Regions from separate parts of the Streptomyces sp. BBFR2 genome, predicted to be linked through region 2. Evidence: riboswitches for the same ligand, from Rfam matches in the RefSeq annotation. Region 2 holds a riboswitch; each other region holds the start of a gene.
The links. Region 2 has a riboswitch for cyclic di-AMP ahead of ACGH2B_RS09480 (NlpC/P60 family protein). Riboswitches for the same ligand answer to the same signal wherever they lie in the genome.

Region 1: it holds a riboswitch for cyclic di-AMP, as region 2 does, so the genes downstream of both, ACGH2B_RS05100 (M23 family metallopeptidase) here and ACGH2B_RS09480 (NlpC/P60 family protein) in region 2, are expected to answer to the same signal.
Region 3: it holds a riboswitch for cyclic di-AMP, as region 2 does, so the genes downstream of both, ACGH2B_RS14900 (M23 family metallopeptidase) here and ACGH2B_RS09480 (NlpC/P60 family protein) in region 2, are expected to answer to the same signal.

Annotation. Positions count from the first base shown of each region.
Region 1 is NZ_CP172415.1:1,466,279-1,469,477, forward strand. Features, by position in the region: gene ACGH2B_RS05095 (GntR family transcriptional regulator) at 1-676, opposite strand, end outside; gene ACGH2B_RS05100 (M23 family metallopeptidase) at 903-1,679, opposite strand; cyclic di-AMP (ydaO/yuaA leader) riboswitch at 1,692-1,849, opposite strand; gene ACGH2B_RS05105 (M16 family metallopeptidase) at 2,101-3,199, opposite strand, start outside.
Region 2 is NZ_CP172415.1:2,509,030-2,512,228, forward strand. Features, by position in the region: gene pcrA (DNA helicase PcrA) at 1-965, opposite strand, end outside; cyclic di-AMP (ydaO/yuaA leader) riboswitch at 1,226-1,409, shown strand; gene ACGH2B_RS09480 (NlpC/P60 family protein) at 1,417-2,559, shown strand; gene ACGH2B_RS09485 (hypothetical protein) at 2,689-3,042, opposite strand; gene ACGH2B_RS09490 (GNAT family N-acetyltransferase) at 3,155-3,199, shown strand, end outside.
Region 3 is NZ_CP172415.1:3,736,845-3,740,043, forward strand. Features, by position in the region: gene ACGH2B_RS14890 (PP2C family protein-serine/threonine phosphatase) at 1-228, shown strand, start outside; gene ACGH2B_RS14895 (DUF2332 family protein) at 399-1,502, opposite strand; cyclic di-AMP (ydaO/yuaA leader) riboswitch at 1,888-2,039, shown strand; gene ACGH2B_RS14900 (M23 family metallopeptidase) at 2,052-3,199, shown strand, end outside.

The DNA of each region.
Region 1 (3,199 bases), 1.0 Mb from region 2:
CGCTGCCGACGGAACGCGGCGGACGGCGTACCGCGGTCGCCGGGCGGCGGCGCGGACGGTACGCCGGGAGCGACCGCGCGATGTGCGACGCCATCAGGGCGCGCGCCGCCTCCGCGTCGCCCCGGGCCACCGCGTCCAGCACCGCGCCGTGGTCGTCCCACGTCTCCGCGTCCCGTGCCGGACGCTCGACGACGTACATCCAGTCGATCTTCCGGCGCACCTGGATCAGCAGCGCCGTCAGCCCCGGATTGCCCGCCGCCCGCGCCAGCGTCTCGTGGAACCAGCCGTCCAACCGGGGCAGATCGCCCGGGCAGCCGCGGTGAACCCGCTCCCTGCCGAGCCGCACCACGCCCCGTAACACCTTCAGATGCGCGTCGGTGCGGCGGGCGGCGGCGCGGGCGGCGCCCATCGGCTCCAGGAGCGCCCGCAGGTCCAGCAGGTCGGCCGCTTCCTGCGCGGTGGGCGCCGCGACACACGCCCCCGCATGGCGCCGCGCGGTGACGAACCCCTCGGACTGCAGGGTGCGCAGCGCCTCACGGACCGGCACCCGGGAGACGCCGTAACGGGCGGCCAGAAGCTCCTCGACGAGCCGGCTGCCCGGAAGCAGCGCGCCGGAGACGATGTCGTCGCGGATCGCCGTGGAGATGCGCTGCACGGAAATCTGGCCTCGCGTCATCGTGGGCGCCTCCACCGTCCTTCCCGGAAAACGCCGCCCCGCGGCGCCTTTTCGGCGACTCTATTCGACGGTGAAGGCTGCTTTACCGCCTTCACTTATTCATGGTGATCTTTTGGTGAGCACCTTTCCCGGCCCCGGGAAATCCGGCCACCCGCCACCGGACGCGACGGAGCCCCGGACGCCCTGTGGGGCGAGCCGGGGCTCCGGGGACCGCGTGGGGCGGACGTCAGACGTTGACGCCGTGCGCGCGCAGGTAGGCGATCGGGTCGATGTCCGAGCCGTAGTCCGGGCCGGTACGGGCCTCGAAGTGCAGGTGGGCACCGGTGACGTTGCCGGTCGCGCCGGACAGACCGATCTGCTGACCGGGCATCACCCGCTGGCCGACCGAGACGCCGAGCTGCGACATGTGGCCGTACTGGGTGTAGGTGCCGTCGTTCATCTTGATGACGATGTTGTTGCCGTACGCCCCGCCCCAGCCCGCCTCGACGACGGTGCCCGCGCCGACGGCGTGCACGCTCGTGCCGGTGGCGGCGTGGAAGTCGATGCCGGTGTGCGAACCGGAGGACCACAGTCCGCTGGACGCCTGGTAGGCGGTGGAGACGTACGAGCCGGAGATCGGCGCGACGAAGGCGTTGAGGCGCTTGCGCTCCTCCTCGCGGGCCGCGCGGACCTTCGCCTCGTGCCGCTTGTCGGCCGCCGCCTTGGCGGCCTTGGCCTGCTTCTCCGCCTCGGCCTCGGCCTTCGCCTTGGCCTCGGCCGTCTCGGCGACGGCCTGCTGCGCGTCGGCCTGGGCCTCGACCCGCTCGGCGAGTTCGTCACCGATGACGACGGCGCGGTGCAGACCGGTGTCGTGCGCGGCACCGGACGTGGCGGCCATCGCGGGCGAGGCGACGGAGGCGACGACGCCGGTGGCGGCGAGACCCGCGACGGAGGCGATGTTGCGGGTCGTCCGGGCACTGCGGCTCGGACGGCGGTGTTTCCCGGTGGCACGGGTGAACGCCATGTGCTGGCTGATCCTTTCCTTCCTTCTCGCCTACCGGGTTAGCTGACGGGTTCGGAGCAGGAAGGTCTCCTACGGGCTCCTCCGGAAGAGGCGCCCGATTCACCCCAGGGGACATGTGGGTCCCCGGCTCCCCTGGCTCGCGCCGTACGGGGACTCGGCGATGACTGCCCGGTGCCGCGGTTGCGGCGTGCTACTGACGGACAGCGCGCATGACGCTAATCGTGGCAACTTTCAATCGGCAAACAGAAACGCCATATTGTGCGTTACACCACACCGTGACAGCGGAACCAAAACCGGACATACGAACGATCCCGGGGGTGGATGACCACCCCCGGGATCCCGTTCCGTCCCACTCTGCCGAGCCTCCGTACCGGAAGCCGGCGCCGCGGTGACCCGGTCGGGCCACCGCTCCACCGGGCCGTCAGCCGCTGACGACCTTCACCTCGCCGATGCCCAGTGCCCGCACCGGCTCGGCGATCTGCGCCGCGTCACCGACCAGCACCGTCACCAGCCGGTCGGCCGGGAAGGCGCTGACCACGGCGGCGGTCGCCTCGACCGTGCCGGTCTCGGCCAGCCGCGCGTAGAGCTGCGCCTGGTAGTCGTCCGGCAGGTGCTGCTCCACCTGGTCGGCGAGGGTCCCCGCGACCGCCGCCGCCGTCTCGTACTTCAGCGGCGCGACACCGACGAGGTTCTGCACCGCGACGTCCCGCTCGGCGTCCGTCAGGCCCTCCGCCGCGAGGGTGCGCAGCACCTTCCACAGGTCGTCCAGGGCCGGCCCGGTGGACTCCGTGTCGACCGAGCCGCTGATCGCCAGCAGCGAGGCACCGACCGGGCCGCCGGGCGCGTCCGGCGCCGACGACCGCAGCACCTGCCCGAAGGAGCGCACCCCGTAGGTGTAGCCCTTCTCCTCCCGCAGCACCCGGTCCAGACGCGACGTCAGCGTGCCGCCCAGGCAGTACGTGCCGAGGACCTGCGCGGGCCACTGGCGGTCGTGGCGGTCGGCGCCGATCCGGCCGATGAGCAACTGCGTCTGCACCGCGCCGGGGCGGTCGACGATCACCACACGGCCGGTGTCGTCCGCGGTGATCGGCGTGACGGTGACCGGCTCGGCGGCGGCACCCTGCCACACGCCCAGCGTGTCGGCGAGCGCCGCGTCCACGTCGATGCCGGTGAAGTCACCGACGATCACCGCGGTGGCCGCCGCGGGCCGCACGTGCGCGGCGTAGAACGCCCGGACAGCCGCCGCGTCGATGCGTCCGACGGTCTCCTCGGTGCCCTGCCGGGGGCGCGACATCCGGGACGACGCGGGGAACAGCTCCTTGGACAGCGCCATCGCGGCGCGGCGCCCCGGGTTGGCCAGCTCGTGCGGGATCTCGTCGAGGCGGTTGCGCACCAGGCGCTCCACCTCGCTCTCGGGGAAGGCGGGGGCGCGCAGCGCGTCGGCGAGCAACCCCAGGGCGCGCGGCAGCCGGGAGGCCGGGACCTCCAGGGAGACACGGACACCGGAGTGGTCGGCGTGC
Region 2 (3,199 bases):
AAGGCGTAGATCGACTGGTCGGCGTCGCCGACGACGCACAGCTCGGCGGCGGATTCGGCCGGGCCGACCAGCTCGCGGACGAGGGTGTACTGCGCGTGGTTGGTGTCCTGGTACTCGTCGACCATGACGTGGCGGAAGCGGCGGCGGTAGTGGGCCGCGACGTCCGGGAACGCCTGGAGGAGGTTGACGGTCGTCATGATGATGTCGTCGAAGTCCAGGGCGTTGGCCTCGCGCAGCCGCGCCTGGTAGAGCGCGTACGCCTGGGCCAGGGTCTTCTCGAAGCCGTCGGCCGCCTGCCCGGCGAAGGTCTCCTCGTCGATGAGCTCGTTCTTGAGGTTGGAGACCTTGGCGCTGAAGGACTTGGGCGGGAACCGCTTGGGGTCGAGATCGAGATCGCGGCAGACCAGGGCCATCAGGCGCTTGGAGTCGGCGGCGTCGTAGATCGAGAACGACGAGGTGAAGCCGAGGTGCTTGGACTCGCGGCGCAGGATGCGGACGCAGGCGCTGTGGAAGGTGGAGACCCACATGGCGTTCGCCCGGGGGCCGACCAGCTCCTCGACGCGCTCCTTCATCTCACCGGCGGCCTTGTTGGTGAAGGTGATCGCGAGGATCTGGCCGGGGTGGACGCCGCGGGCGGCGAGCAGATGGGCGATGCGGTGGGTGAGCACACGTGTCTTGCCGGAACCGGCCCCGGCGACGATCAGCAGCGGGCCGCCGGAGTGCACCACGGCGGCCTTCTGGGCGTCGTTGAGCCCTTCCAGGAGCGCGGCCGGGTCGACGGCGGGGCGGGCGGCGCCGTCGCGGTAGTGCGCGTCCCGGGGCACGGGCGCGTCGAACTTTCCGCTGAAGAGGTCGTGCGGGACCTCCTCCGGGGCCGGGCCGTGCTCGTCCTCGGGGGGCGGCGGGGGCTCCTCGTCCTTGGGGGCGAGGTCCGCCAGGAAGCTGTCGTCAAAGAGGCTGCTCATCGCCCACCGAGTCTAGGCCGCCCCACTGACAGTCGGGCCCGGAGCCGGGGAAAGGCCGGAAGGAGGAGGGTTCCGCCCCCAGCTCCCACGAATCCGGCATTCACCGCAGAAACCTCGCCCTGCCCACGCGATCGTCACTTCATGCACACAGGTCACGGAAAGGTTTCGGGCAATTCGAACACCTGCCTTCACAGGAGCCACACGAGTTGGCTAGGTTCACGCTCGGGCAGCCCGCATCCCGCGGACGACAGCGTCCGCACGGGCCGCCTCCGCCGAGTCCGGCCCTGCCCCACGGCACCCGGAGCCGGGGACCCACCAGCACCACCGGGGTGAATCGACCTGCACGGCCGCCGCGCGCGGACGTACCGGCCGTAGGGCAAGCCTTCCGTTGCGACACCGCCCGAACCCGACAGCTAACCCGGTAGGCGGTCCACGGAAGGAGTCGCCGGCCTTGCCGTCGCACCGCAAGCCGCGCACCCGCGCCCTCACCTCGCCCGGCAGCCGCCGGACGGCCGCCGGACTGACGACCGCGGCGTTCGCCACCGTCACCCTGCTGTCGCAGTCCGCCGAGGCGGCCCCCCGGGCCCCGAAGCCGACCGTCGAAGAGGTCAAGAAGAAGGTCGACGCCCTCTACCACCAGGCGGAGGTCGCGACCCAGAAGTACAACGCCGTCAAGGAACGCGTCGACGCGCGGCGGGCGGAGGTCAGCGACCTCCAGGACGCCGCCGCCCGCCGCACAGGGAAGCTCAACGAGGCCCGCCGTGAGCTGGGCACCTTCGCCGCCGCGCAGTACCGCAGCGGCGGGATGAGCACCACGGCGCAACTGATGTTCGCCAAGGACCCGCAGCAGTTCGCCGACCGCAGCCACCTCATGGAGCGGCTGACCGGACGGCAGCAGCAGGCCGTCGACGCCTACCAGGAGCAGCAGGCGGCCGCGGCCCGCCAGCGGGCCGCGGCGACCCGCAGTCTGGAGCGCCTCCAGGAGTCGCAGAGCGAGCTGGCCGGCTCGAAGCGGACGGTCCAGGGCAAGCTGGCCGAGGCCCGGCAGTTGCTCTCCGACCTGACCGCCCAGGAGAAGGCGCGCCTGGCGGAGCTGGAGCGCAAGAAGGAGGAGGCCGCCCGCCGCAAGGCCGAGGAGGAGGCCCGCAAGCAGCGCGAGCGGCCCGGTGGCGGCGGCACGGACACCGGCTCCCCCGGGACGACCGACCCCGGCCAGGGCGGCGGACCGGCCGACGGCTCGTACCGTACGAAGGCCGCGAAGGCGCTCGCGTTCGCCCGCGCGCAGATGGGCAAGCCGTACGTCTGGGGCGCCACCGGCCCCAACTCCTACGACTGCTCCGGGCTGACGCAGGCCGCGTGGAAGGCCGCCGGGGTGGACCTGCCGCGGACGACCTGGGACCAGGTGAAGTTCGGCCAGCGCGTCGCCACCAAGGACCTCGCCCCCGGTGACCTGGTGTTCTTCTACAACGACATCAGCCATGTCGGGATGTACATCGGCGACGGCAAGATGATCCACGCCCCGAAGCCGGGCGCGAGCGTACGCATCGAGTCGATCTACTACATGCCGATCTACGGGAGCGTCCGCCCGGCGTGACGCCCCGCCGGGCCGCGTGACCGCCCCGGAGAACGCCACCGGCCCGGCCCCTTCGGTGAGGGGCCGGGCCGGTGGCGTGCGCGGGGTGGGCCGGGGGCGCGGGGGAATCGCCGCGCGCCCCTCCCGGGGTCAGACCCAGAGCACCGCGATGAAGATGTTGACCATGGTGAGCAGGCCGACCGTGCCGAACAGCGGCTTGGCGACGCTCTCCTCGTCCCGCTTGACGTAGACCAGCCCCAGGATGACGACCAGGACGGCCAGCTTGATGCCGATCTTGATGTTGTCGACCGGGCTGCCCTGGGCCTGGTTCAGGCCGACCAGCACGATGCCGGTGACCAGCATCGTCAGCGCACCGTGCAGCATCGCCGGCACGAACCGGGCGGTGCCCGCGCTCATCGCCTTCATCTGCGTCAGAAAGCCTCCCAGCAGGGAGGCGATACCGATGATGTGCAGACCGACGAAGATATTGATTACTACGTCCATAGTGCGGATCGTAACGGTCTCCCCCATACCTCCTCCCGGGGGCCTCGTCGCGGCTGTTCCTGGCCTGTTCACGGCCTGTCCGCGCCGTGGGGGCGGCTCTAGGGTGCGGCGCATGGACCGTGCCGATGCCGCCCGCCGCCCCGTCCCCGACACCCCG
Region 3 (3,199 bases), 1.2 Mb from region 2:
ACGTTCTTCCCCGCCGGTTCGGTCCTGCTGCTGTTCACGGACGGCCTGACGGAGGCCCGCAACCGCGCGGGGGAGTTCTACGACCCGGTGGCCCGGCTGCGCGGCCGGGCCTTCCCCGGGCCGGAACGGCTCCTGGACACGCTGGTCACCGAGGTCGCCGCGCACACCGGCGGGGCGGGCGCCGACGACATGGCGCTGCTGGCGGTGCAGCGGCCGCTGGAGGAGTAGGGCGCGCGGGCGTGGAGCGTCGCGTGGGCGCGGCGGGGCGCGGGCGGAGCGGCGCCCGGCGCGCGGGGGGCTGGTGCGCGCCGGACGCGCGGGGGAGCCCTGGGACCGCACCCGCGCGCGGGGCGTACGGCCGGGCCCCGCGCGCCGGTGCCGCCTCCGGGTGCGGACCCCTACGCCACCCAGTGCAGGCTCTGGCCGTACGCCCCGGTCAGGGCCACCGGGCGGTCGTCCAGCGCGAGGGTCAGCAGCCGTTCCCGGTCGTCCGGGGCGAGGCGGACGGCGGACGGGGCGGGCCGCCACGGGGTGACGGAGTGGTGCTCCTGGGAGATCCAGTGGCCGCCGCCCGGCCGCCCGGCGAGCAGCGCGCGCACCCGGTCGGCGAACCGCTCCCGGTGCGCGGGCGGCAGCGCGGGCAGCACATCGGTGTGCAGGACGACGAGGGTGGCGTCCGCCGGGACCCGCGCCGCCAGTGCGGGCAGCTCCCCGACCAGGTCGCCGCGGACGATCTCGGGCCGCGGCGCCGCCCGTACCGCGTCCACCGCCGCCGTCAGCAGCCGCGCGCGCTCCGGGGTGCCCGGCCACACCAGGGACCGCAGCCAGCGCAGCGCCTCGGGGTCGCCCACCGGGTCGAGCGGGGCGGGATCGATGCCGCCGCGCCACACGATCTCCGGCAGCCGCGCGGGCGGCGCCGCGTCCGCCTCGGCCACCCGGTTCTCCCGTCCGACGCGGCACCGGAAGGTGACCGGGCTGTCCGGGGCGCCGAGGGTGTGCGTCTCCGGGGGCGCGGCCGGCCCGGGCGTCCCCGGGGCGGCGGGCTCGTACGCGTACCGGTAGCGGTCCGGATGGAGGCAGAGGCCGGCCGAGGTGCCCAGCTCCAGGAGGGCCAACGGGCCGCGGAGGCGGGCCAGGAGGGGCAGCAGGGCGGCGCAGCGGGCCGGTTCGCCGGTCCGGGGGGAGCGGCTCATGACGACGGCGCGGACCTCGTCCCAGTGCCGGATCGTCCACTCGCGCCAGCGGCCGTACGCCGGCTCGCCGCGCGGGCCCTGCTCGGCGTGCGGACCGTCGAGGTGGCGGACGGCCGCCAGCAGAAGGCCGGGGTGCTGCCTGTCGCCCGCCGGGAGGGACGCGGCGAGGAGTTCGCACAGCTCCTGGTCCTGCCCGATCCGCGCCGTCAGCTCCTCGTGGGCCGCACACCGGCCCCGCGCCTGCCACCAGGAGAAGTCCCGGTAGCGCGCTGCCAGGGCCGGTGCGTTGTTGACGAAGTCGACGACCATGATCAGACGCTACTTCGCTCACGGAGCGTGAGGGATACGCACCCCTCCGCATAACAAGTGATGCACAATCACGCGGAGGCCGTTTCGTGAGGGGCGGTCAACTCGCCCGTTTTTCACGGATGTTGCCCCGGAAAGTCTTGGCCAGGGAACGCGGTCGGGCGGAGCGGATTCACGGGAACGCTTGGAAAACGGCCGCGATCTCTATTACTGTCCGATAACGGAGCGCGGTCGTCCCAGCCGTCGCAGAGGCGGCACCGTGCCCCCACGCCGAATCCCGTACGCGCTCTTCAGGTACCCGGACATCCGGGCACACCGGTGGTCACTTCGCATACGGCGCTTCCGTGCACGCCGGTGCGCCGATATTTCGTGAACTGCCGTGATGTGTCCTGATGTTGTGCCGGGCGGCCCGAGCGGCGCGGAGGGAACCGGGGAACCACCACCATGGGGTGAATCGGACGCCTCGGCCAGAGGCCGCCCGTAGGAGACCTTCCTGCTCCGAACCCGTCAGCTAACCCGGTAGGCGCGAAGGAAGGAAAGGAGTGCGCCCCCGTGGCGTCCAACAGGCTTGCCCCCGAGGCCCCGTCCGCCCACCTCTCCCACGGCTTCGCCCCCGGGCCGACCGCCGCCCCGGCCGACACGGCGGTCTTCGCCCCGGGCACGTTCACCCAGGAGGGCCTCGCCGCCCAGGGCCCCGGCCCGTACGGCGCGGACGCCGGCGGGCCCGCGCCGCTGGAGACCGCGGGCGCGGCGGACGACGCCCCCGGTGAGTGGAACCCGACCGAGGAGTCCGTGCGGGCCGTCCGCGGCCGTCACCGTGTCGCCAAGCAGCGCGGCGGGCTGGCCCGCGGCGGCACGGTCCTCGGCGTCGGCGTGATCGCGGCGGTCGGCGCCGGCGGGATGGCGACCGCCGAGGAGAAGCCGCCGGTCCCGATCTCCGTACCGGACCTAGGCACCCTCGCCGCCGACGTCACCGGAGCGCTGCCGGACGCCGAATCGCTCCCCGGCATCGGGCCGTTGCTCGGCTCCTCCGACGACGCGGACACCACCACCGCGGCGCCGCTGTCGTCCGCCGGCCTCACCACCGAGGACGGCCGGGGGACGGGCGCCGGGGAGGCGCTGCGCAGCCGCATCCTCCAGCAGGCCGACAACCAGCAGACCGCCGCCGAGCGCGACGCCCGGGACGCCGCCGAACACACCGCCTTCGCCCAGGCGGAGAAGACCGCGGCGGGCGACCACCAGGACGCGGTGGCCGACGCGAAGGCGGAGCGGGCCGAGGCCGCGCGCAAGGAGGCGGCCGCCAAGGCGAAGCGCGAGGCCGAGGCCCGTGCCAAGGCGGAGGCGGCCCGCCTGGCCGAGCTGGCCAAGAGCTATCTGCTGCCGGTCACGTCGTACACCCTCACCGCGAGCTTCGGTCAGGCGGGCGACCGCTGGGCCGCCGACCACACCGGCCAGGACTTCGCCGCCCCCACGGGTACGCCGGTCAAGGCCGTGCACTCCGGCACCATCACGCAGGCGGGCTGGGCCGGTTCGTACGGCTACCGCATCGTCCTCACCCTCGACGACGGTACGGAGCTGTGGTTCTGCCACCTGTCGTCGATGGTGAAGACCGGCGGGAAGGTCTCCACCGGCGAGGTCATCGGCCGTGTCGGCGCCACCGGGAACGTCACCGGCCCCCACCTTCACCTGGAGGTCCGCCC